4 regions of the Arthrobacter sp. AG1021 genome follow, and region 1 is predicted to be linked to each of the others. Evidence: riboswitches for the same ligand, from Rfam matches in the RefSeq annotation. Region 1 holds a riboswitch; each other region holds the start of a gene.
What was found. Region 1 has a riboswitch for S-adenosylmethionine ahead of DFO58_RS12900 (hypothetical protein). Riboswitches for the same ligand answer to the same signal wherever they lie in the genome.
Positions count from the first base shown of each region.

Region 1 (5,776 bases):
CCACCGTTCATGGGGCCGGAACGGACTGAATCCACTGCTTGACGGCGACGTTTCGGGACTGCGTATTGGACTCTCACTCACACTTGGCGATTATCCTGTTTCAAATGAAATTCAGGACAACACGATACAAGTAGCCAAAGCGTTGGAAGCTGCGGGAGCAACGGTTGTTCCAGTGGAACTTCCATGGAATACCTCTCGGATCACCGAGACAACCTTTGCGCATTTTGGCCACATTCTTGGCCCTGCAATGCGGAAGGAAACCGAGGGATTCGAATCCGAATTGGCCCGCTATACCGAGCAATTCATTGCGGATGCCACGGCGGCTGCTACGAGACATACCCTTGTTGATTCCCTAGAAATGGACCGGCAACTGCAGGCTGAATTGGCCTCCGCGATGGAAGGGCTTGATGCCTTGCTATGTCCTACCTCTGCGGTAGCTTCCTTGGATGCCGCTGAGGATTACCTAGATGGGTTGACCATCGATGGCAAACACTTGAGACATTATTGGGAAGGCCATATGACCAGCCCCTTCAACGTCGCCAACCGAAGCCCGGTGGTGGCGGTACCGAGCGGATTATCGTCCGAAGGTGTTCCAACTGGAGTGCAGGTGGTTGGTCATCCGTTTGATGAATCCATGGCTTTCCGCGTTGCGGCTGCCGTCGAGAAACACGCACCCGGACCCACCTTCCAGATATTCGAGTGAATGTCCGCCCCTCGCCTGGATTTCTAATTTGGGCGGGGACGACTCCTTGGCACGAGTCCAGTCGCTTCTTCGGTTGGCGGCCGTTCGGGTTTTGTTCCGGTTCTCGGCTGACGGCCCGGTCCCGGAAGTACAAACGGGAGCACCCGCACCGGGAGAGGACCATGTTCACGGTGGAAGTGTAGATGCCCAGGTGGCAGCCGATGTGGGCCGGGCCCCGCAGCGGTTCACGCGCAGGGCGATTATCCGTCGGTCGGTGTGGGTTCAGGTGCGGTGCGGGCTGAAGCGCTTGTATATGCCTGCTGTGACGTGCTCGCGGTAGTGAGTGGTCCAGCGGTTAGCGGTACCGGTGGAGACTTGGAAGCGGCCGGCAGCGCGGCGCAGGGACCAGCCAGTCTCGAAGATGCTGCGGGCGAGCAGGGTGCGGCTTTGGAAGCGGGGTGGCGTTTGGATTGGACATGGAGAAGCCCTCTGGGTTGTCGTGAATGTTGTCGCAAACACCGCTTCAATCAGAGGCCTTCTCTTTGTCATTGAGCTACGCCGCTTGTTATTAACCTATGTGGGTATCACAACTAGGCGCAGGCTCCAGTTCTGGCCAAGCACTCCGAGCAAGCCGGCTAAGTACCTGTAATTTTTGCACCCACTAGGAGACTTTCACTGCTAGGTTCTGCTCATGGATGCAGAATTACGTGCCTTTATGATGTCCTTCAACAAGCTGGCAGACCTCGCTGAAGAATTCGGCCAGAAGCCCAATGAAGCGCAGCTGGCACCCGTGCTGGAAAAACATCTGAAAGTTTCGCCTAGCTCGCTTCCGCTGATCACCGAGTCATTCGGTTCCCACCGGCTCGCGGATGCCAATATCATTCTTGACCGCATTGCCGGCAACGATCCCTCCGCCAAGATCGTCGGTATCGCCGGGCAGCAAAGATACCATTCGGACTTGGCCGATCTGCTGATGCCGGAGAACCACATGGGTATTGTGGGTGAGCCTTCCTACGCTTCACTTGCTGTGGGCCCGGACCAGTAGCGTCGGTTCCTGACACTGGGAATCCACCTCTTGCATTACCACTCCAGCCCGCTGGCAGTTTTGATCCGGAAGGCCAATCCGGAGTACGGGAAGCCCGAAGCTGCATTGGAGATCCTGTCCCCCGACGAACAGGTGACCGACGCATTCCTCAAGGAATTTCGCAACGGGTTGCGCACCTCGAGCATCTTCAAGGGCCAGGTCATCTAGTTCAAGGGCAACGAGTACCAGGAATCGAACGCCGGAGTCGCCTTCCACCGGCGCGAACCCTTCCCGCGCGAACAGCTCGTGCTGCCCGACGGCCTGCGTGAACGCATTGAGGAACAAGTCCTCGGCGTCGGAACCCACCGCGATGTTCTAACTGCGCTCGATGCGCATCTCAAACGCGGTGTCCTGCTCTACGGCTCGCCGGGCACCGGGAAAACCCACACCGTCAGGTATCTGGCCTCGGCGGCTGAAGACCACACTGTTATCCTGCTCAACGGCGATTCGTTGGCCTACATCTACCAAGCCGCCGCGATGGCGCGGGCGCTGCAGCCATCGATCGTCGTGCTGGAAGATTGTGACCTGATCGCCGAAGACCGCAGCTTCAGCCACGGCCCCCAGCCGCTGCTTTTCGAAGTCCTCGACACCATGGACGGCCTGGAACCGGACGCGGACGTCACCTTCCTGCTGACCACGAACCGCGTGGATTCCCTGGAGCGCGCCTTGGTGCAGCGCCCCGGGCGCATCGATCTTGCAGTGGAGATTCCACGCCCGGATCTCGAAGGACGTATTGCCCTGCTCGAACTATATGCAGCCAAGCTGAAGCCCAGCTCCGACACCGTGCAACAGCTTGCGCACCTGGTCGATGGAACGACTGCCTCGTTCACCAGGGAATTGGTTCGCCGATCCATCCTCAACGCCGCAGTCGCGGGCCAGGCTCCGGGTGACGCCCATCTGCTCGAAGCCGCCCCGGAGCTTATGGGCGATGCGGCCACTCTCACGCGAAACTTCCTCGGGGGAACCAGCGACCCGGATCTTGACGAGGCGGAAGAATTCAGCGAAGACGCATCCTTCGGATGGTTCCCCGGGATGGCGGGAAGCTACGAAGCGCCCAGCGGATTTGAACAAGATCCGGAAGCTGAACAGGTCGGCGGCAGCAGGGGGGTTGTAGGCTGCGCCTTCCTCCTTGCCGGGGAGGAATATCCCCCTGCTGCGCCAGCGCACCGCATCGTTGCCGCCTGAAGGCGTTCCTGCCGTGGGGCGATTCAGTTGGTGATCCCTTGATGGAGCGGGTCACCGTAAATAAACTGCTGAAGCGCGGCAGATGGCCGGCCGAAGAGCAACCGTTGCGGAAACTCCGCCCATTCCTCCGGTTCCAGCTGCACAACATGCGCCGGGTAGCAGCGGTCAACCAGAACCGCCCCACCCCGCTCATCGCGTTGCAGTTCCTTGTAGAGTTGCCCTGCCCTCGGGTTAGGCGCCAAGATGCCCAGCCGTCTCATCCGATCTTCGAGGCGAAGCAGGTCCTCCGGACTCTTGCAACGCCGACGTGCGTGCGCTGCTGCTTCCCTGATTCCCGAACTGACGGCCCAATACAGTTCAGGTGTGAAGCCTGCGGCGATCCAGCGGAGGATGTAGTTCTGCAGGTGTTCCGGCGTCTCGCTGAGCTTGCCGCTGGCGAATTCCCCGCTGCGGGTTGCCTGCCGGTAAGCCGACTGCTCGACCGGACGTCCTCCGAAAAATGGGTAGTCCATGACCACGCTGTTCCACAGCCGTTCCTGCAGGGTGCCTTCTGGATGGTCAATCGAGAATTCTTGGTTTTGCATCTTTGTTCGCTCCTGCTCAGGGAGCCGGCCGGGCACCTATTGTGCCGGACTGGCCCACCGACTTACCCGGGATTTTTGTCCGGGTCGGTTCTTCCCCTGGGGCACCCCGCTCGATGAGGAGGGTTGCCGTGCGACCAGCCAGGTACTTTGCGTCGCAGCTCTTGAACTTGGAATCCAGCCTAACCCGCAGCTACCGACAGTATGGGCGCAGCGCAGGATACAGCAGATCCGGTGCCCATGCCTTCGCAGGTACGGACACCGGATCAGCCATCGATTCTGGTGGACAAGTCCACCTTTGACTGCAGTTCGCTCGGTGCTAGCGGTCGGCCTCGGTGCAGATGCAGAAGCGATTGCCCTGGGCGTCGGTGATGACGGTGAAGGACGGCGCGGCATCGGCGTCGGAGTGGGCGCCAACTTCTTCCAGCTTCGTGAGCACCGGACCGCTTTCCGAATACGGAACCCACACGTCCAGGTGCAGCCGGTTCGTATTGGGAGTGTCGGTTTTCTGGAACCAGATCGCCGGGCCGCGACCGTGGGGATCGGCGATGCTGCCGTCGTCCAACGACTTGTACCCAAGCCCGGCGGCCCATTGCTCCGCGATTTCCTGGGGCTTGTCGGTGTCGATGGCAATCTCCACTGCGCGGATCAGGTCGACGCGGGGTTTGGCCCCGAGGGCCGCGGCCCGCTCGGAGATCTTGCTGGCCAGCGCAATGTCGCGGGTGGTGACCTGGCCGCCGGCGTCATGGGAGGTGGTTGTCACGAACACGCGGTTGTAGCGCCAGTCCACGTCGGGGTGGTGGTTGTCCATCTCTGCGGCGCTTGCGATATCGCTGAAAAGCTCGATCGCGGCCGCGGAGGTCTTGGTCTCGAAGACCGCGGCAATGGCTCCGGGGATCTCCCGCCACTGCGGCATCCCCTGGAGGTATTCGTTGAGCTGGTCTTGGGCAATTACGTCCTGTGCAGGCATGCGTTTCTCCTTTCTCCGGCAACCTTTCCACCCGAGGGGGCGAAGTTCAATGGACCTGCGCAGACTGCCAGAAACAACGGACGGTTGCGGCGTACTGGATAACTGCTGTGAACATCGGTCTTCCGTGGAGAGCGGCACCGGCCGCGGCTAATCTCGGCAAATATGGGCACAAGGAGTTTTGATGACTAATATTCACAACGCCAAGGTCTCTGATTCAACGTTGGACGATGTCATTGACGAGACTGCTCACCGCACGCGACGCATCGTGAGCCGGATCAGCATCCTCATCGTCGCAGCCATCGTAGCGGCCGCGGCGCTTGGAGCGTTCGATGTGGAGTCCAGCACCGACCGGTCCGAGGATGGTGTGCAAGTCCACGTGCGCCACCCGTTGGTGGCGCGGGCAGGCAATGAGGTCGAGCTGGAAATACTTGTCAGTTCCGACGAACCGCTGCCCGATACCTATAAGGTGCGCCTTACCGAGGACTACCTGTTGTTCTTCGAGGACTTCGCGGTCTTCCCGGACCCGGAATCGCAAAGTTCCGACGCGACCGGTGCGGTGGAATTCGAGGTTGCTACCCAGCCCGGGGCCACGCGAATGCTGGTTCGCATCACCGGCCGGGCCTCTGACCAGTGGGATTTGCGCACCGACGGGAAGCTCGAGGTCGAAATCGGCGATTCCACCGTCAACGTACCGTTCACCACTTGGAGGGTTCCCTAATGGAAATTGTCATTCGCGCCGCCATCGCCTTCGTGGTCCTGTGGCTGGTGACCCGCGCCGCGGGCCGTTCAACCCTGGGCGAGCTGAGCTCGTTCGAGTTGATTCTGTTCGTCGTCCTCGGGGACCTGGTGCAGCAGGGCATCACCATGGAAGACCGGTCGCTGACCGGGAGCCTATTGGCCGCCCTCACCATGATCGTCCTGGCAGTGGTCCTGTCCTATGCCAATATGCGCTGGCCCAGGATCGGAAAACTCACCCTGGGCCGGCCCATCGTGCTCGTGCGTGACGGCGTGATCGACCGGCGGGCATTGAGCGGGGAACGCATCGGCCTCGACGAGCTGAGCATGCTGGCACGCCAGGCGGGGATCGAGGAATACAGCTCGATCAGGCTCGCCATCCTGGAGTCCAGCGGAAAGGTCTCCTTCTTCACCAAGGAAGCGGAGGCCAAGCCATGAGCGTCAATACCGAAAGCAAGCTGAAGAAGGGCATCACCGGCCCCCTGCTGTACCTGTTCATCCTCGGCGACATCCTGGGAGCCGGCGTGTACGCGCTGGTG
Region 1 covers NZ_RBLB01000009.1:371,754-377,529, forward strand. Annotated here, with positions in the region: gene DFO58_RS12885 (amidase) at 1-703, shown strand, start outside; gene DFO58_RS12890 (hypothetical protein) at 1,374-1,727, shown strand; gene DFO58_RS18540 (hypothetical protein) at 1,758-1,934, shown strand; gene DFO58_RS12895 (ATP-binding protein) at 2,013-2,951, shown strand; gene DFO58_RS12900 (hypothetical protein) at 2,975-3,535, opposite strand; SAM riboswitch class IV at 3,589-3,702, opposite strand; gene DFO58_RS12905 (4a-hydroxytetrahydrobiopterin dehydratase) at 3,852-4,502, opposite strand; gene DFO58_RS12910 (hypothetical protein) at 4,684-5,220, shown strand; gene DFO58_RS12915 (YetF domain-containing protein) at 5,220-5,675, shown strand; gene DFO58_RS12920 (APC family permease) at 5,672-5,776, shown strand, end outside.

Region 2 (5,776 bases), on a different contig from region 1:
ATTCCGGACTCTTCGTAGATGCCGGCCAGGGTCTGCGGGTCCAGATCCCGGTAGGTGACCTCTTGCCCGGTGGCGGCGCCGAACGCTCCGGCCAGCTGGCCGAGCGTGAAGGGCTTGTCTCCGCCGAGCTCGTAGATGGTTCCCCCGGCAACCTGCTCATCCAGCAGGACGGCCGCTGCAGCCTCGGCGAAGTCCGCGCGGGTGGCGGCGCTGATTTTTCCCTCGCCCGCCGTGCCGAGGATGACCCCGCTATTGAGGTAGCCCATGAGCTGGTCCGTGTAGTTCTCGATGTACCAGCCGTTGCGCAGCAGGACATAGGGGATCCCGGAGGCCGCCAGCAGGTCCTCGGTGGCCACGTGTTCGGCGGCCAGCTTCAGCGCTCCGGTGCGCGCATTGGCGATGGATGTGTAGGCGATCATCGAGACGTTAACACGACGGGCGGCATTGATGATGTTCTCGTGCTGCGGGATCCGGTGTCCCACGTCGCTGCCGGAAATCAGCAGCAGCCTGTCGACGCCTTCGAGGGCCGCGACGAGCGTGTGCGCTGCGTTGTAGTCGGCGACGCGGGTCTCCACGCCCGCGGCTGCCAAGGCGGCGAGTTTCTGCGGGGACCTGCCGAGCGCGACCAGGCTGCCCGCTGGGGCGCCCCGGGATAACAGCGCATCGATAACAAGGGTGCCGAGTTTTCCGGTAGCTCCGGCGACTGCGATCTTCATGAGTTTCCTCCGTTGACGGTTACCGTTGCCAACGACGTGCCGGCCGAAGGCATTCCCGCGGCCGGTGGCAGGTCAGTGCAGAACTTCCGAAAACCTAGGATGCGGCGCTCAGCTCGCTGGCGCTTGCCTTCAGCAGGTCCTCAAAGATCGACTTGTTCCACTGGAACCCGCGCTTCGCCTCGTCCAGCACCGCTTCGGCATGCGAGGTGTTCGCCCCGAAAACATCGAGTTTGTCGCGGTAGGAATCCTTGTAGATTTTTGGCTTGTCGATGGCCTCGAACTTCCACATGTTCAATGCTTCATCGGGAATGGAATAGTGGCGGGATACGAGCTTTCCGATGGCTAGGCCGCCGGACAGGTCTCCCAGATAGCGCAGGTAGTGGTGGGCGACGAGGCGCGCCGGTTCCGCCGCCGAGGCGCGGATTGCCGCAACGTAGGCCTCGGTGGCCGGCAACGCCGCTGGGATCTCCTTCAACCCGTGGGCCGGCAGCAGGACATCCAGGTCTTTTGCAATCTGCCTACTGCGTTCAAGTGCCGCGTCCAAGATTTCGCCAAGTTCCGGATCCGCGGCAAGCACCCGGACTTCTTCTTCCAACGCACCGTAGATGTAGTGGTACTGGGCAATCAGCAACATGTAGTCGCGTGCCGAGCGTTCCCCGCCCATCAGCGTGGTGATGAAGTCGCTGGATTCTGCGGCGTGGTGATCTTCCTGGGTGACGCTGCGAAGCCGGGCGGAAAACTGTGTTGCGTCGGTGGCGCTCATGTTGCCCGTCTTTCTTAGCGCGATTGGAATGGCGAAATTTTTTATTAAGGCTAACCTAATTTCCGGTTTCAATCGAGGGTTGTTCCATTCTGCAGGAGACGGTGATTTCCGTGTTCACCGGACGGCGGACGCATCGGCTTGGGAAGGGCGGGCCGTGGTCGCTGATATCGCGATTTTGTCCAACCAGCTCCTTCATCCATGGAGCCGCAACAGATCTTGCTTCCTGGTGCCGAGTCAAGAATTTGTCAGAGCTGTCGACAAGAATCGTCACAAGACGCTTTGTGACGTGCAAAATGACTCGTTTCAAGAGCGTTGATAACCGTTGCTGGGTTTCATGACGTTTTACTTACGTCACGCTTGGTCATATTCAACTCCGTGTTCGACACTGAAATTGTTCAAGAAATTGGACACCACACCATCCAGAGCGACTGAGAGACCTGGCTCGTTGACGTCGCAGCAACCACCCGACATCGGGAGCGGTGCTAAGGCCAGGACCGATGGAGATTGCTAGATTTCGCAACGGTCCTTCAAGGGGAGATCTCTGCCTTCCCTCGAACTCGCTACAAGCGGATCGTTGAACATCAGGCGTAATCCTCGGGTCCAACACCGAGAGGAACACACGAAGATGCGTACTTCGCACCTGAGCTTGAAAGCAGCGGCCCTTGTCACCGTCCTAGGCCTGACGCTGACTGCCTGCGGCGGAAACTCGACAACTGCCGCCCCAGCGGAAGGCGCCCCGACCGCCTCCGGCGAACCGGTTGAAGGCGGCACCTTCACCTTCGCCGAGGTCACCCCGATCAACAACTGGCAGACCCAGGCAGCGCGCTTCTACGAGAAGGCCAACGTGCTGAACTCGGTCCTTGACCGCCTGACCTACTTCGACGTTGAATCCGGCAAGCTGGTGGGCTGGATTGCCAAGGATTTCAAGGCGAACAAGGAGCAGACGGAATTCACCTTCACCATTCGCGACGGAGTGACTTTTTCGGATGGATCCGCGCTTGATGCCGAAGCGGTTAAGCTGAATCTTGACGCGCTGGGTCTGGGCATCAAGGATGCACAGATCGCTCCAAACGTGGACTTCGGCGCCTACAAGTCGGCCGAGGTCGTGGGGGAGAACCAGGTGAAGGTGACGCTGAAGCGTCCCGACGCCAACTTCCTGCGCGCTACTTCTTCGGTCGCCGCAGGCCTGGTCTCCCCGAAGACCTTGAAGCTGGACAATGCAGGCCAGTCAGCCATCGCCAAGATCGTCGGTTCCGGCCCGTTTGTCTTCGAATCGGAAAAGCCGGACGAAGAAGTGGTGTTCACCAGCCGCGATGACTACGCCTGGGCCCCGGAAACCGCCCCGAACCAGGGCGACGCATACCTTGACTCCCTCGTGGTCAAGTACCTGCCTGAAGTCGCAAGCCGCGCCGGCGCCGCCCAGTCGGGCCAGGTCGACCTGGTCCGAGGTCTGCAGCCGGTGGACGAGCAGGTACTGGCAGCCAACGGCGGCCAGGTCTTCGCCGCGCAGGGAGTGGACCTGACCACGAACCAGGCAGCAGTGCGCATCGGCTCCGGCAAGCTGGCGGACGCCAAGGTCCGCCAGGCGCTACAGGTCGGAATCGACCGCCAAGCCATCAAGGACACCGTGCTGTCCGACAGCTACGTCGTGGCGGGATCGATCTTGAACCACAAGGCCCCGGGTTTCGTCGACCTGTCCTCTGAAATCGCCTACAACCCGGAGAAATCAAAGCAGCTCCTGGACGAAGCAGGCTGGAAGGTCGGCGCCGACGGCATCCGTGAGAAGGACGGCGAAAAGCTGGAAATCACGGTGGCCACCTCGAACAACTCGGTTGTCATCAAGCCGGCCTTCGAATTGATCGAGCAGCAGTGGCGCGACCTTGGCGTGAAGCTGGTCAACCGCGCGGCCGACAACACCTTCCTGGTCAACGCACTGGTCGACGACAAGGTCGAATTCTTCGGCACCCGCCAGTTCGCCCTCGGCGGCCTCGGCCCGGTGTACGCGCCGGCCAACAATACCCAGACCCTGAACTCCGACGAGGAACTGAACAAGCTCTTCGCCAAGGAACAGGCGGCAACCAGCGAAGAAGAGCATCTGAAGCTGGTCGAGGAAGAACAGCGTGCACTGGTGCTGGACAAGGCCCTGACGCTCGTACTGTGGGACGAAGTCCAGGTTTACGGCGCGAACAAGTCAGCCCACGTCGAGTTCACCTCCGGTACCGCCCCGATCTTCCAGGGCGCTTGGAAGAGCGAAGGCTAGGAGTCGAAGCCATGGGCGGATACATTGCCAAGCGCGTAGGCCAGGCCCTGCTGGTGATCTGGCTTGCCTACACCGCGGTATTCATCGCAGTTCAGTCGCTTCCCAACGACCCGGTGACGATTTTCCTGAACTCGGACTCGGCAGCTGATCCGGCGACTATCGCGCAGATGAAGGAGTACTACGGGTACGACCAACCGGTCATTGTCCAGTACTTCTCCCAGCTGCTCGGTCTGCTGCGCGGAGATCTGGGATACTCCCTGTCCAGCGGCTCTGAAGTATCCGCCCGCATCGGCGAAGTCGCCGGTTCAACGCTGGTGCTGGCAGGCTCGGCCTTCGTTGTCGCGGTCGTTTTCGCTGTGGCGCTCACGGCCGCGGCCAGCCTGGCCCGCGGCGCCAAGCTGCGCAACCTGCTGCTGAATCTTCCGCCGCTCATGGTTTCCATCCCGGTCTTCTGGCTTGGGCTGGTGCTGCTGCAGCTGCTGGCGGTCCAGCTCGGCGTGATGTCGCTGTTCCCGGACGATTCGTTCCTCTCTCTGGCGGTGCCGATTTTCGTGCTGGCGGTGCATTTGAGCGCACCCATCGCCCAGGTGCTCATCAAGAGCGTGCAGGAAGTCAACACCCAGCCATTCGTGGACGTGCTGCGGGCCAAGGGCGCCAGCGAATCGTGGATTTTCTACCGCCATACGCTGAAGAACGCCGCGCCCGCCGCGCTGTCCATTGCCGGCATCACCATCGGAACGCTGCTTGCCGGGTCGGTGATCACCGAAACCGTTTTCGCCCGTGCAGGGTTGGGCCAGCTGATTCTCCAGTCGGTCACCGTCCAGGACATCCCGCTGGTCCAGGGGCTGGTCCTGCTGACCGCCGTCGTGTTCACAACAGTCAACCTGCTGGTTGACCTCATCCATCCGAAGCTCGATCCGCGTATCATCACCGCCCGCTCCGGTTCGCCCCGCGCGCTTGCGGCCTAGGGAAGGAAAAGTCCATGAGCCTTCTGGCAGACAACGTCGATACGACCGCCGCACCCCTGGCCGCTTCCGAACAGCCGGTTGCGCGGACCTCGGGATCCTCCGCGGCGCGGCGCCGGCTGGCGCGGTGGTGGGTCCTGGTTCCGCTGGCCATCGTGCTGTTGTGGGCCTTGGTTCCCTCGCTGTTCACCGGCCACGACCCGATCACCGGAGTGCCGGCGGACAAGCTCCTGGCTCCAAGCTCCGAGCACCTGTTCGGCACCGATCACCTGGGACGCGATGTCTTCTCCCGAGTTGTGTACGGAACCCGGCAGACGCTGCTCACCGCGGGGCTTGCCTGCCTGATCGGCAGCATTGTCGGTTCGATCCTCGGGCTGCTTGCCGGAACCGCCGGCAGGTTTGCCGATAGCGCAGCCATGCGCCTGGTGGATGTCATCCTGGCAGTCCCGGCGTTCCTGATCGCCCTGATCCTGGTGACCGCGACCGAACCCGGCCCGCTGTCGCTGGGACTCGGTGTCGGGATCGCTTCCATTGCGGCCTTCGCACGGCTGGTGCGCACCGAGGTGCTCCGGGTCCGTTCCCGGGACTTCGTGCAGGCCGCGCTGATGAGCGGGGGCGGATACTTCACCGTTCTGCGCCGACATATCATTCCACACGTGATCGGGCCAGTGCTCTCGCTGCTGGCCGTTGACCTCGGCGCGGCAATCCTGGCGATCTCGGGGCTCGGTTTCCTCGGCTTCGGTTCCCCGCCGCCGACCCCGGAGTGGGGTCTGCTGATCTCCGAGGGACGGCAGTACCTTTCTGTCGCCTGGTGGCTCACCACCCTTCCCGGCCTGGTCATCGTTGCCGCAGTGATGCTGATGGCCACCTTGGGGCGAGCCGTCAACAAAGCCTTCCGCTTCTAGCGCCGTACCCGGTTGAAAGGAGAGATCCATGAATGCCCCACAGAATACCGCCAATCCGGTGATCCGGATTGAAGACCTCACGGTTCAGTACGCGCAGGGAACCATCGCCGCGGACAACATCAACCTCCAGATTCCCGGCGGGCAGATCGTTGCCATCGTCGGCGAAT
Region 2 covers NZ_RBLB01000010.1:242,897-248,672, reverse strand. Annotated here, with positions in the region: gene DFO58_RS14720 (SDR family oxidoreductase) at 1-716, opposite strand, end outside; gene DFO58_RS14715 (biliverdin-producing heme oxygenase) at 811-1,479, opposite strand; SAM riboswitch class I at 1,892-1,983, shown strand; gene DFO58_RS14710 (ABC transporter substrate-binding protein) at 2,105-3,739, shown strand; gene DFO58_RS14705 (ABC transporter permease) at 3,751-4,707, shown strand; gene DFO58_RS14700 (ABC transporter permease) at 4,722-5,609, shown strand; gene DFO58_RS14695 (ABC transporter ATP-binding protein) at 5,638-5,776, shown strand, end outside.
Region 2: it holds a riboswitch for S-adenosylmethionine, as region 1 does, so the genes downstream of both, DFO58_RS14710 (ABC transporter substrate-binding protein) here and DFO58_RS12900 (hypothetical protein) in region 1, are expected to answer to the same signal.

Region 3 (5,776 bases), on a different contig from region 1:
TGGATGGATGCTTCCGCCGAGAGCAGGCGCATTGCGATCTCGTTGCGGCCCATTTCCAGGGAGAAGAACACGGTGGCCATGTTGTGCTTGATGGCCGCGGAACGGGCGAAGTCCAGCGCGAACGTCGACTTGCCCACGGCGGGACGGGCCGCGATGATGATCATCTGGCCGCCCTTCAGGCCCTGGGTCAGCTCGTCGAACTCGTAGAAGCCGGTGGGCACGCCGGTGATGCCGTCGCCGGCGTTGGCGGCGTTCTCGATCTCGTCGACGGTACCCTCGATGATTTCGGACAGCCGCACGTAGTCTTCGCTGCCGCGGTTCTCGGAAACCTTGTAGACCTCGGCCTGCGCCTCGTTGACGATGGCATCCACCTCGCCGTCGGGCGAGTAGCCCATCTGGACGATACGGGTTCCGGCGTCCACCAGGCGGCGCAGCACGGCGCGTTCGCGCACGATTTCCGCGTAGTAGCCGGCGTTCGCGGCGGTCGGCACCTGCTGGATCAGATTGTGCAGGTAGGCGGCTCCGCCGACGCGAGCGATCTCGTTGCGCTTGGTCAGCAGGTCGGCCACGGTCACGGCATCCGCGGGCTCACCGCGGCCGTACAGGTCAATGACCGCCTCGTAGATTGCTTCATGGGCGGGACGGTAGAAGTCGGTGCCGCGAAGGACTTCGACGACATCGGCAATCGCGTCCTTGGAGAGCATCATGCCGCCAAGAACCGACATCTCGGCTTCGATATCCTGCGGCGGCTTGCGCCCCGCATCCGATGCTCGCTCTTCGTAGATCGGCTCTGCACTCATTACAGACACTTCCATCCCCTATGTACCCGCCGGGAAACCACTTTTGCCATATCGGCAACTGTCCATCGTGTCAGCACCAACCGACAGCTGGGCCCGGAGGCCTTGTGGATAGTCTTTCCCAGTGCCAACACTAGGTGGGTTATTAACAGAGGTAAACCCTGATATCCACAGAATATGTGGATAACCCACCACCTCCTGTGGACTCCCCTGTTCACTACGTGGGGATAATCCTGTGGATTACCCCACTTAAATGGCAGATATTAACACTTGACTTGGGTTTTTACGTTTTCACAGCTGTGGATAGAGAATTAATTTTTTCCACTGCACACAAGCTCCGTAGACGTTATCAACAGCCTGATTCCCGGAATCAAGGCGTTTTTCACAAGTTATCAACCCCAATCAACAGGCTATCCACAAAGCTGTGGATAGTGCTGTGGATAGCGACCCCGTCATAATTGCGTGATGAGCTGCGGAAATCCACACGTCGGCGAGCCGCGGTCCACGGAAACCGGGCATCAGGGCCCGAAGCCGCGCGGTTTGGATTTAAAACCGCTGCGGCGCGAAGGATGACCCTTCGCGCCGCAGCGTCTGGTGATGTCAGTTAAACGAGTTCGGGCACTGGCAGTGAGTGAAATCGCGAATCGTGGAAGATCTGCGGGGAATGGTTGGAGAAGTCATGACCGTGGACCTCCAGGAAGATCACCCAATGGTCGCCGGCTTCCACTTCGTTGTAGATCGAGGTCTCCAGCCAGAGGGTGGATTCCTGGATGAACAGGGCGGCTTGCTCAGTCTCATGGGTATCTACGCCGGCAAAGCGGTCGCCGTGCTTTGAGGCGATCTGCCCGCAAATCCCGTCGTTGCGCTCGCTGAGCACCGAGACGCCGATACGCTCCGCGGCACGCAGCTTGGGCCAGGTGTTGGAGGTTTTCTGCACCGCGAACATGACCAGGGCTGGCTCCAGCGATACTCCGACGGTAAAGGACGACGCGACGAGGCCGGTTTTCTCCCCGTCAATGACGGCGCAGAGTGCGGCGACGCCTGATGGGTGCTGCGCGAAAACCTTGCGCAGGGTCAGCGGGTCAAGATCCTGATTCAAAGACATGGCTCGATTCCTTCGGGTCGTGCCCAACGAGCGGGAACGTCCGGCAACAGCCCGTGGAGTTCACTTCTGCGCGCTGCCAGATGTTTGCACACTCGATGTGCGGTACTTGTGCCACGCGTTCTTGCGTGGGACCGAATCCTCACCTGGAGCACCCCACTACCGTTGAGAGGGTTGCCGGCCAGCAAGCCAGGGCTTATAGCTGACGCTCTTGATTCTGGTTAAAACCATATTGCTCGTTACGCCGCACGGTCAAACATTTCACTTCTCAAATCGCAATATTCAAGAAATTGTTCGACTTCTTCGGTAATTTCCGTGTTTCGATCATCCTTTTATTCGGAAGTTTCAGTCATTTTGCACGCATCTCCAGCCAACTTGTGCGGTTTGATTTCAAAGAATGTAGCGGGCCAAGGCAATCAAGCCGCTGGCTTCGTACATCTGCCATGCCGAGGGCAAGCGTCGCCCAAGCCCCCACAGACTTGCAGAACCCGACTCCCCGGATACCCCCGGGCGGTCCACAGCGACGCTTCCGTCAGAAGTACCGCCGCGCTGGCGGCCAGCCCGCCCGTCACGAAATGACGTTTCGAACGAACTTCACCGGTTCCGCGCCGGCATTCACGTAGGAATAGGACTGCGAACTGGGGTAGGTTGCATGTTCCCCCGCGTTCAGGTCCAGGACCGTCGAGGCGAACTCAATGAGCAGCTTGCCGTGAACTACCAAGATCATTTCCGACCAGCCTTGGGGATCGGGCTGGGCGTCATATCGTTCGCCGGGCGCAAGCACCCACGTCCACAATTGCACCTCTTCGCTGGCGGGGGCCGACCCCAGCAGCATCGCCCGACTCTGCGGACTACTCCCCTTCCACGCCAGTTCATTGATTTCGGAACGGGCCGCAGTAGGCGCGGTCACCAGATCAACGAAGCGAATTCCCAGCGCTTCCGCCAATTGGTCGAGTCCCGCCAGGCTGATATTCGCCTCGCCGGCTTCGAGGTTGATGATCGTGCGTCGGCTGACCCCCGAGCGCTGCGCAAGAATTGCCTGGCTCAGTCCCGCGCGTTTTCGGAAGTCGCGGAGATTGGATCCAACGTTGCGGAGAACCGGAGAGTCACTGGAATCTTGCATGTGCACTATTCTGCACTATATGATGTGCAGAATGGTGCACATTTCTGCCATACGGGAAAATTTTTCACTCAGCAGGCAAGAAGCCGCCCTCCTTACCATCACGTCCGTCTGGGGCGGAACTTTCCTGCTGATTCACTTGGCCATGCGCCACAGCGGACCGATGTTCTTTGTCGGCGTCCGATTTGTCATCGCAGGCTTGGTCGCCGCGGCCATTTTCTCGAAGTCGCTCTGCAGGATCACCGGCAGGGAGTTATGGGCCGGAACGGCCATCGGCGTGATGATCTTCCTGGGTTATGGGCTGCAGACCCAAGGGCTTCAAACCATCAATAGCAGCACTTCGGCGTTCCTGACAGCGCTGTACGTGCCGATGGTTCCGCTGTTGCAATGGCTGGTCTTTCGCCAGCGCCCCCACACGATGGTTTTGCTCGGGGCGGGTCTCGCCTTTGTCGGACTACTGCTGCTGGCTGGACCGGGTGCCGTCAGTCTGGGCTTGGGCCCTGGAGAGATCGCAACCTTGGCGAGCACCCTGCCTATGGCCGCAGAAATCCTGTTGATTGGCTTCTACGCCGGCAAGGTCAACCTGGGCAGGGTCACCGTCATCCAGCTGCTTGTTGCCGGCGGCCTCGGATTCTCCGCCATGCCGGCAGCCGGTGAATCCGTCCCCGAGTTCTCCTGGCTCTGGGCCGCCCCTGCCATTGGCCTGGGAGCCGCAAGTTTCCTGATCCAGGCGACCATGAACTGGGCGCAGAAGTCCGTCTCCCCCGCCCGGGCCACCATTATCTATGCCGGGGAACCGGTCTGGGCCGGAATCTTCGGCCGCATGGCCGGTGACCGGATGCCTGCCTTGGCGTTGCTCGGCGCGGCGGTCATCGTGGCCGGGACGTTGCTCAGCGAGATCCGACCGAGACCGGAGGACACGACACGGGATCAGGCTCAGGCTCCGAATCAGGACGCCCTGACCGAATAAGCCCGCAGACCTTTGGCACGCAGCCCTCGGCCCGCCCGGTCGCACCATCGAACCGGGCGGGCCGAGGACCCTCCAAACGCATCCACGCGTCAGAGCCGGTGGAAGCTTTCGGCGAGCGCGTACACCGGAGTGTCCAACCCCTCGTAGCGTGCCTTGAGCTGCAGCCCCAGATACTTGGAGTAGTGCCGGGACTGGTGCAGGTTGCCGCCGTGGAACCACAGGTTCTTGACCCTGGTCGGCTTCCACATGTTGCGCAACTCCCCCTCCCACGGCCCGGGATCCTTGGTGGTGCCCGAGCCCAGGCCCCAGCATTTGCCCACTTCGTCGGCGACTTCCTGGGAGATCAGCTGCGCGGCCCAGCCGTTCATGGAGCCGTAGCCGGTCGCGTAGACCACCGCGTCGGCGGGCAGCTCGGTGCCGTCGGACAGCACCACTGAATGTTCGGTTAGGTGCGAGACCTCGCCCTTGGCCAGCGCGATGGACCCGTCGGCCACCAGCTCCGAGGCGCCGATGTTGATGTAGTAGCCTGAGCCGCGGCGCAGGTACTTCAGGAACAGCCCCGAGTCGTCGTCGCCGAAGTCCAGGTCGAACCCGGCGTCGGTCAGCGACTGGTAGAACTGCGCGTCGTCCTCCCTGATCTGAGCGAAGGCGGGTTTGTGGAATTCGGGCAGCACCTTGTACGGGATCGAGGCGAAGATCAGATCCGCGGTATCGGTATCGATCCCGTTGGCCAGCGCCTCCTCCGAGTACAGCGGCCCGAGCACGGTTTTCATCAGCGATTCGGAGCGCACGATGTGCGTGCTGGAACGCTGGACCATCACCGGCTTGGCGCCGTTGTGGACCAGGTCCGCGCAGATGTCGTGGGCGGAGTTGTTCGCGCCGATCACCACGACGTTCTTGCCGCGGTAGGACTCGCCGCCCGGGTGGGTCGAGGAGTGGTTCTGCTCCCCGGCGAAGATCTCCTGGCCCGGGTACTGCGGAAGGTTCGGGATGCCTGACATGCCGGTGGCCATGACCAGGTGCGTGGGGCGCAGGGTCAGCGGCTGACCGTCGCGGAGAACCTGAACTATCCAGCCTTCGGACTCGGGGTCCTTGCGCGCGCTGACGGCCTCGGTCAGGGACCAGTAGTCCAGTTCCATGAGCTTGGTATAGCACTCCAGCCAGTCCCCCATCTTGTCCTTCGGCGTGAACACCGGCCAGTGGTCGGGGAACTCGATGTACGGCATATGGTCGTACCAGACCGGGTCGTGCAGGGCCAGGGAGTGGTAGCGCGAACGCCACTGGTCGCCGGGCTTGGGATGCTTGTCGATGATCAGCGCGGGCACGCCCATGCGCTTGAGCCGTGCTCCCAGGCCGATGCCGCCTTGGCCGCCGCCGATGACCAGCACGTAGGGCTGCTCGGTGATGCCCAGGGACTGCTGCGCCTTCTTTCTCCGGTCAAGCCAGTTCTCCGAGACCATGGCCGCGCCGTGGTCCGCGCCCAGTGTGCGGCGCGGGCCGGAGGGTTCGGGGAAATCGCGCAGGCTCTGAGCGGTGGAAAGCATGGTCCAGCCCAGCGAGTCGCGCAGCCGGAACAGGCCCTTGCCCTGCATCGCGTTGTTCTCGAAGGTGTACCACGCCTCGATGATGCCGTCGGCTTCCGAAGCTCCGGCGACCTGCAGGTTGCGCGGCCAGGCGCCAGAGTCGATGCCCAGCAGCATGGATTGGATGCCGTCGCGCCCCTCGGCGGTGTGCAGGTTCCAGGTCAGCGCGGTCAGATCGCGCCAGTAGGACTCTTCGCCGAACAG
Region 3 covers NZ_RBLB01000011.1:148,923-154,698, reverse strand. Annotated here, with positions in the region: gene dnaB (replicative DNA helicase) at 1-800, opposite strand, end outside; gene DFO58_RS15990 (flavin reductase family protein) at 1,402-1,902, opposite strand; SAM riboswitch class IV at 2,000-2,116, opposite strand; gene DFO58_RS15985 (XRE family transcriptional regulator) at 2,468-3,022, opposite strand; gene DFO58_RS15980 (DMT family transporter) at 3,054-3,989, shown strand; gene DFO58_RS15975 (NAD(P)/FAD-dependent oxidoreductase) at 4,079-5,776, opposite strand, start outside.
Region 3: it holds a riboswitch for S-adenosylmethionine, as region 1 does, so the genes downstream of both, DFO58_RS15990 (flavin reductase family protein) here and DFO58_RS12900 (hypothetical protein) in region 1, are expected to answer to the same signal.

Region 4 (5,776 bases), 120 kb from region 1:
GGATCAGGTCGGCGACGTGCTTGCGGGCGGTTGCGGGCTGTTCGCGGATCAGCGCGACGGCCTCCGCCTGGATGTTGGCGCGCGCTTTCTGCCCGGCGGGGCCGGGGCCGAAGTCCTTCTGGGCGCCGTGGATCAGCCGGGAGGCGGAAAGCACCAGACGCGGGTCGGAGCGCGGGGCGGTGAATTCGGCGGCCAACTGGGGCAGCAGCGGCGCGGCGCGGTGCCCGGCGGTGGTGACCTGGGCGATGAGGCAGTCGGTCTGGGCCAGGCGGTCGCGGGCGGTGCCCAGCGGGATGCCCAGCCAGTTGTGCAGCAGCCCGGCGGTGTTCTTGTAGGGGGTGCGGCCCATGGTGGTGCGCCCGGCAGCGCGGGCGAGGTCCTCGGCGGAGGGGTGCTCGCCGGCGTCGGCGATGGCCTGAAAGGAGTCGGCGTCCAGCTGGTGGGCGCCGGTGCGGCGCAGCAGGTCGGCGGCGAAGAGCTGGGCGCGGGCGAACTCCTGGCCCAGCTGTTCGACAAGCAGCGCGAAGTAGGCGGCGTGGCCGGCGGGGAGGTCCGCGTCGGCCACGTCCGCCCAGGCCGCTGCGATGAGGCTGCGGGCCTCGGCCAGTTTCCCGACCGCTTCGGTGCTTGTGGAGGTCTGCATGTCCCCAGCGTGCGGCGGGCGCCGGGAGGGCCGGCCGCCGCAGCTGCGGATTGTGGATTACTTCGAGGCGCCGATCGCCCAGACGCGCGGCAGCTGCGTGCCGTTGACCGCGAGGTCGCCGATCAGCCGCGCCTTGAACACCCACGGATTGTGGTTGCCGGCGGTGCGGGCGTTGCGCCAGTGGCGGTCGAGGTTCTTGGACACGCTGGTGGCGGAGGCGGCCAGCGCGTCGAAGGCGTGGGTGAGCGCGGTGAGCACCAGCGGGGTCAGCACCACCTGCCCCTGGGCGGAGGCGAGCTCGGCCGCGTCGTTGGCGGCCTCGTCCTCCTGGATCGAGCCGCCGGAGTGCAGCGCGAGCGCCGACTCGTAGGCGCCCTGCAGCGCGTTCGAGACGCGCTCGACGGTGGCCGCGGCGGCGAAGGCGGCGGCGGAGACCTCGCCGATGACCTGTAGCAGCTGCGGATCCTGCCCGGCGATGTTGGCCGCGGCGTGGCTGAAGGTGCGCTTGCGGGCCGCCAGCTGCGCGGCGAACTCGCGTTCGGCGGCCTTGGCGGAGCCGGCGAGCACCGCCAGCAGCACCTGCTGGTAGAACGCGGTCTGGTACTTGAAGCGGGTGTCGAACTCGATCAGCTCCTCCACCGCCGCGCCGGTGAAGGTGGAGGTGCCGGTGCCGGTGGTGCGCTGGCCGAAGCCGTCCCAGTCCTCGGCCAGCTCCACGCCCGGCTGGTGCCGGGAGACCGCGGCGATGACGCGGGTTCCGGTGTCGGTGCGCTGCGCGTAGGTGTCAAGCCAGTCGGCGAAGATCGATCCGGTGGAGTAGTACTTGGCGCCGGTGATCGTGAAGCCGCCGGAACCGTCCGGGCTGACCTTGGTGGCCACCTCGCCCACTGTCACCGCTCCGACCTCGGTCCAGGAGTTGCCGACCAGCTGGCCGGCGGCGAAGCGGGCCAGCCAGGTATCGCGCGCCGGACCCGGGGCGGCGACCAGCCGGTCCTCCACGAACGCGAAGTGCGCGCGCAGCGCCTGGGCGATGTTGGAGTCGGCGGCGGCCAGGTCGGTGAGCAGTTCGAACAGCTCGGGCAGGGTGGCGCCGGCGCCGCCGTGGGAGACGGGCACGCGGATCGCGCCGAAACCGGCGGCGGCGAGGTCGGCGACCTCGCGGTAGGGCAGTTCGCCGGTGCGGTCGCGGTCGGCGGCGCCGTCGGCGATGGCCTGGAAGTGCGGGGCGAAGCGTTCACGCAGCCAGGCCAGGCGAGATGTGGACAGGACAGTCATCTGGTGTTCCAATCGGTGTTGCAGGCAGGGTGGCGTAGGCGTCCAGTGTCTAGGTGTACAGCGAGAGCGGCTGCGATTCGCCGCGCAGGAAGTAGGCGCCGACCTCGATCTTCTTGTAGTCCACCGGGTCGTGCAGCGAGTGCGTGCGCACGTTGCGCCAGAACAGGTCAAGCCCGACGTCGCTCTTGGTGGAGGAGGATCCGGTGACCTCGAAGATGCGGTTGGCGACCTCCACGCCGGCCTCGCTGGCCACGACCTTCAGCTCCGCGATCGCCACCGCCAACTCGGCGCGCTGCGGCTGGCTGACTGCCCCGCCCAGCACCTGATCGAAGCGGCGGCCCAGCTTCTCCGCCAGCGCGGCCACCGCGGCAGTGCGGGCCTTCAGCTCCCCCACGGTGCGCTGGAAGACGACGTCCTGCGAATAGGTTTCGGCCTGCGAGAGGAACCAGGCGTTGGTGCGCCCCAGCAGGATCTGCCGGCCCCGCGCCAGCGCGCCCTCCGCGATGCCCAGGTAGAAGTTCGCGAAGGCCAGCTGGATGCCCGGGGTGAGCAGGGTGGCCACCGGCTCGTCGGTGACCGGGCCCAGCACGTCGGACGGCTCGATGCGCACGTTGCGGTACACCAGCGAGTTCGAGGCGCTCAGCCGCTGGCCCAGATAGTCCCAGTCGTCGACGATGCGCAGTCCTTCGGCCTCGCGCGGGACCACGAAGGCCAGCAGCTCGCCGCTGCCTTCGACCTCCGCGTTGACGACGATGACCTCGCCCACCCCGGAGCCGGTGGAGAAGCGCTTGGCCCCGTTCAGCCGGTAGCCATCGCCCTCGCGGGTCAGCACCAGGTTCGGGTCCACCGGGTTGACCGAGTCGCCCCACAGCCAGCTTCCCGCCACGGTGCGCCGCCACCAGTCGGCCTGCGCCTCGGCCGGGGCGTAGAAGGCGATGCCCGACTGGTTGATGTAGTGGTAGGCCAGCAGCTGGGAGATCGACCCGTCGGCGGCGGCCAGGATGCGGATGACCTCGAAGGCAGTCTCGAAGTGCCCGCCGGCGCCGCCGAACTCGGCCGGGACCAGCAATTCCAGCAACCCTGCCTCGCGCAGCAGCTGCACCTCGGCGAAGGGCTGCTTGTTGGCGCGGTCGCGGGCCAGCGCGTCGGCGGCCAGGGTGCCGGCAACCTGGCGGGCGACGGCGCGCCAGCGCTCCAGTTCGGCCTGGCTGGCGGTGCCGGTGTACGGGACGCGGGGCAATGCGGTGACGGTCATGATCGGGCTCCTTGGAATTGGACTTCCGAGGGATACCGGGACGCGGCCCGGGCTCCATCGAACCTGGCGTTAGCACTCCCTGCGGATTACAGGCTTGCTGCGGCGTCGCGGAGCCAGGTCTCTCAGCCGCTCTGGATGGTGTGCACCGATTCAAGCACGCCGCCGAAGCCGGAGGGAACCGCCCCGTCACGCGGCGGAACGCACCGCAAAACTGCGTCATATTGGGAGTTTGGAACCCGCGCCGGGCCCAGATCGCGACGGCGCGCGGCAGCATCCAGCCGTCGCACGACGTCATATTGGCGCACGCAGTGCCCGGGCCCGGCGGGCCCTGCGGCTAGCGGGAGAGGAAGCCGAGCAGCAGGTCGTTGACCTCCTTGGCGTGGGTCCACAGCAGCCCGTGCGGGGCGCCATCCACCTCGTGGTACTCGGCGGCGGGCAGCGCCTCGGCGAAGCGCCGGCCGGTGACGTCCACGGGCAGGATCCGGTCGGCGGTGCCGTGCACGATCAGCGCGGGCACGTCGATCTTCGGGATGTCGGCGCGGAAGTCGGTGGTCCAGGTGTACTGGGCCGCGACCGAGGCGTAGGGCGAGGCGGCATAGGCCAGGGCCTTGTTCGCGGCCAGCGCCTCTTCGCTCAGCCGGTTGCCCAGGAAGGTCTCGGTGTTGAAGAAGTTCTCGAAGAAGCTGCTGAAGAACGCGTAGCGGTCGGTTTTGGCGGCCTCGGCCATCGGGTCCAGCGCATCCTGCGGCACACCCTCGGGGTTGTCATCGGTCTGCAGGATGAACGGTTCCAGCGAGCCGAGGAAGGCGGCCTTCGCGACGCGGGCCGAGCCGTAGGTGGAAAGGTAGCGGGCTACCTCGCCGGTGCCCATGGAGAAGCCCACCAGCACTGCGTCCTTCACGTCAAGCGTTTCCAGCAGCGTGTGCAGGTCGGCGGCGAAGGTGTCGTAGTCGTAGCCGACGGCCGCCTTGGAGCTCTTGCCGAAGCCGCGGCGGTCGTAGGTGATGACGCGGTAGCCGGCGCCGAGCAGCGTCGCGGTCTGCAGCTCCCAGGAGGATCCGTCCAGCGGGTAGCCGTGGATCAGCACCACCGGCTGCCCGGAGCCGTGGTCCTCGTAGTACAGCTCGATATCGGTGGTGTTCTCTTCTCCGACTTTCACGGTTGCCATGCTGGCCCTTTCTCCGACGAAGGTCGCGGCGGTTGCCGCGCTGCCTCCCACGCTAGGCATCGGTCCTCGACGGTGGCAAGGGTTTTGCGCAAAGCGACAGCGAGCGCTTCAGCGCAGGTAGGTCCGTGCGACGCTGAACGCGGTGCGCTCCAGCAGCTTCAGCGCGTCGGCGGACAGCTCGGCCAAACTCGCCGGGCCCGGAGCGATCGAGTAGGCCGCGAGGATTCCGGCGTCGGCCAAAACCTGGTCTTCCAGGCTGACCGATCCGGCGATCACGATAACGTCTCCCCCGGCGGCCTGCAGTACCCCGGATACCACCTTGCCCTGCAGGGACTGCGAGTCCAGCCGGCCCTCGCCGGTGATGACCAGATCCGCGCCGCCCATGATGCGGTGGGCGTCCAGCACCCGGGCGACCAGCTCCCACCCGGGGACCAGGTCGACCGCGAAGTAGCTGCCCAGGCTGAAGGCCAGGCCTCCGGCGGCGCCCATGCCTTCTCGGTCGCGCAGCACCCGGCCGGTGGCGGTTTCCAGCACATCGGCCAGCCGGCCCAGCCCGGCGTCGAGGGTTGCGACATCCTTCAGGGAAGCACCCTTTTGCGGCCCGAAGATCGCTGCGGCGCCGTTCTCGCCCAATAGCGGGTTGGTGACATCGCAAGCGATCTGCCACACTACCCCGGCGGCGCGCGGATCCAGCCCGCTGACATCGATGCTGTGTAGCTCGTTCAACGGGCCGCCTCCCGATTGCAGCTGGTTGCCGTCGGCGTCGAGGAACTTGGCGCCCAGAGCGGAAAGCAAACCGGTGCCGCCGTCGGTGGTCGCGGAGCCGCCCAGGCAGAGGATGATTTGCTCGGCCCCGAGGTCCAGCGCCTTGGATACCAGCGCGCCGAGCCCGTAGGTGGTGGCCGACAGCGGCTGGCGCGGCGCATCGGCGACCTGCGGCAGGCCGGCTGCTTCGGCTGCTTCGACCACCGCGATCTTCCCGTCGGCAGACAGCCCCAGCCGTGATTGCACCGGTCTGCCTAAGGCATCAGCGGTTTGCACCGGAACCGGTTCGGTGCCCCACGCGTCGATCAGCGCTTCCAGGGTTCCCTCGCCTCCGTCGGCGAAGGGCACCGCGGTCACGGAGATTTCACGGCCCAGGCTGCCGGCACCTGCGAGGAATCCGGTCCTGATGGCTTCGGCGACCTCGCTGGCGCGAGCGCTGCCTTTGAAGGAATCCGGCACCACGGCGATTTGCAACCCAGTGGCCGGCGAAGAGTTCGGTGTTGAGGTCATGCATTAACCCTATGGAGATTCCTCCACAAGTCCTATAGGCCGAAGCCCATACTTCAGCTGCTTCGAATACTGGAATATGTGCATTTCGCCCAGCCGGACCCGGGCGTAGATGGAGTTGAGCAAGGCCATCAGCTCGCCGGGAACCCGCGGGTCGCTGCCG
Region 4 covers NZ_RBLB01000009.1:496,344-502,119, forward strand. Annotated here, with positions in the region: gene DFO58_RS13455 (HNH endonuclease signature motif containing protein) at 1-643, opposite strand, end outside; gene DFO58_RS13460 (acyl-CoA dehydrogenase family protein) at 701-1,918, opposite strand; gene DFO58_RS13465 (acyl-CoA dehydrogenase family protein) at 1,968-3,173, opposite strand; SAM riboswitch class I at 3,225-3,315, opposite strand; gene DFO58_RS13470 (alpha/beta hydrolase) at 3,508-4,341, opposite strand; gene DFO58_RS13475 (glycerate kinase) at 4,450-5,616, opposite strand; gene DFO58_RS13480 (sugar diacid recognition domain-containing protein) at 5,626-5,776, opposite strand, start outside.
Region 4: it holds a riboswitch for S-adenosylmethionine, as region 1 does, so the genes downstream of both, DFO58_RS13465 (acyl-CoA dehydrogenase family protein) here and DFO58_RS12900 (hypothetical protein) in region 1, are expected to answer to the same signal.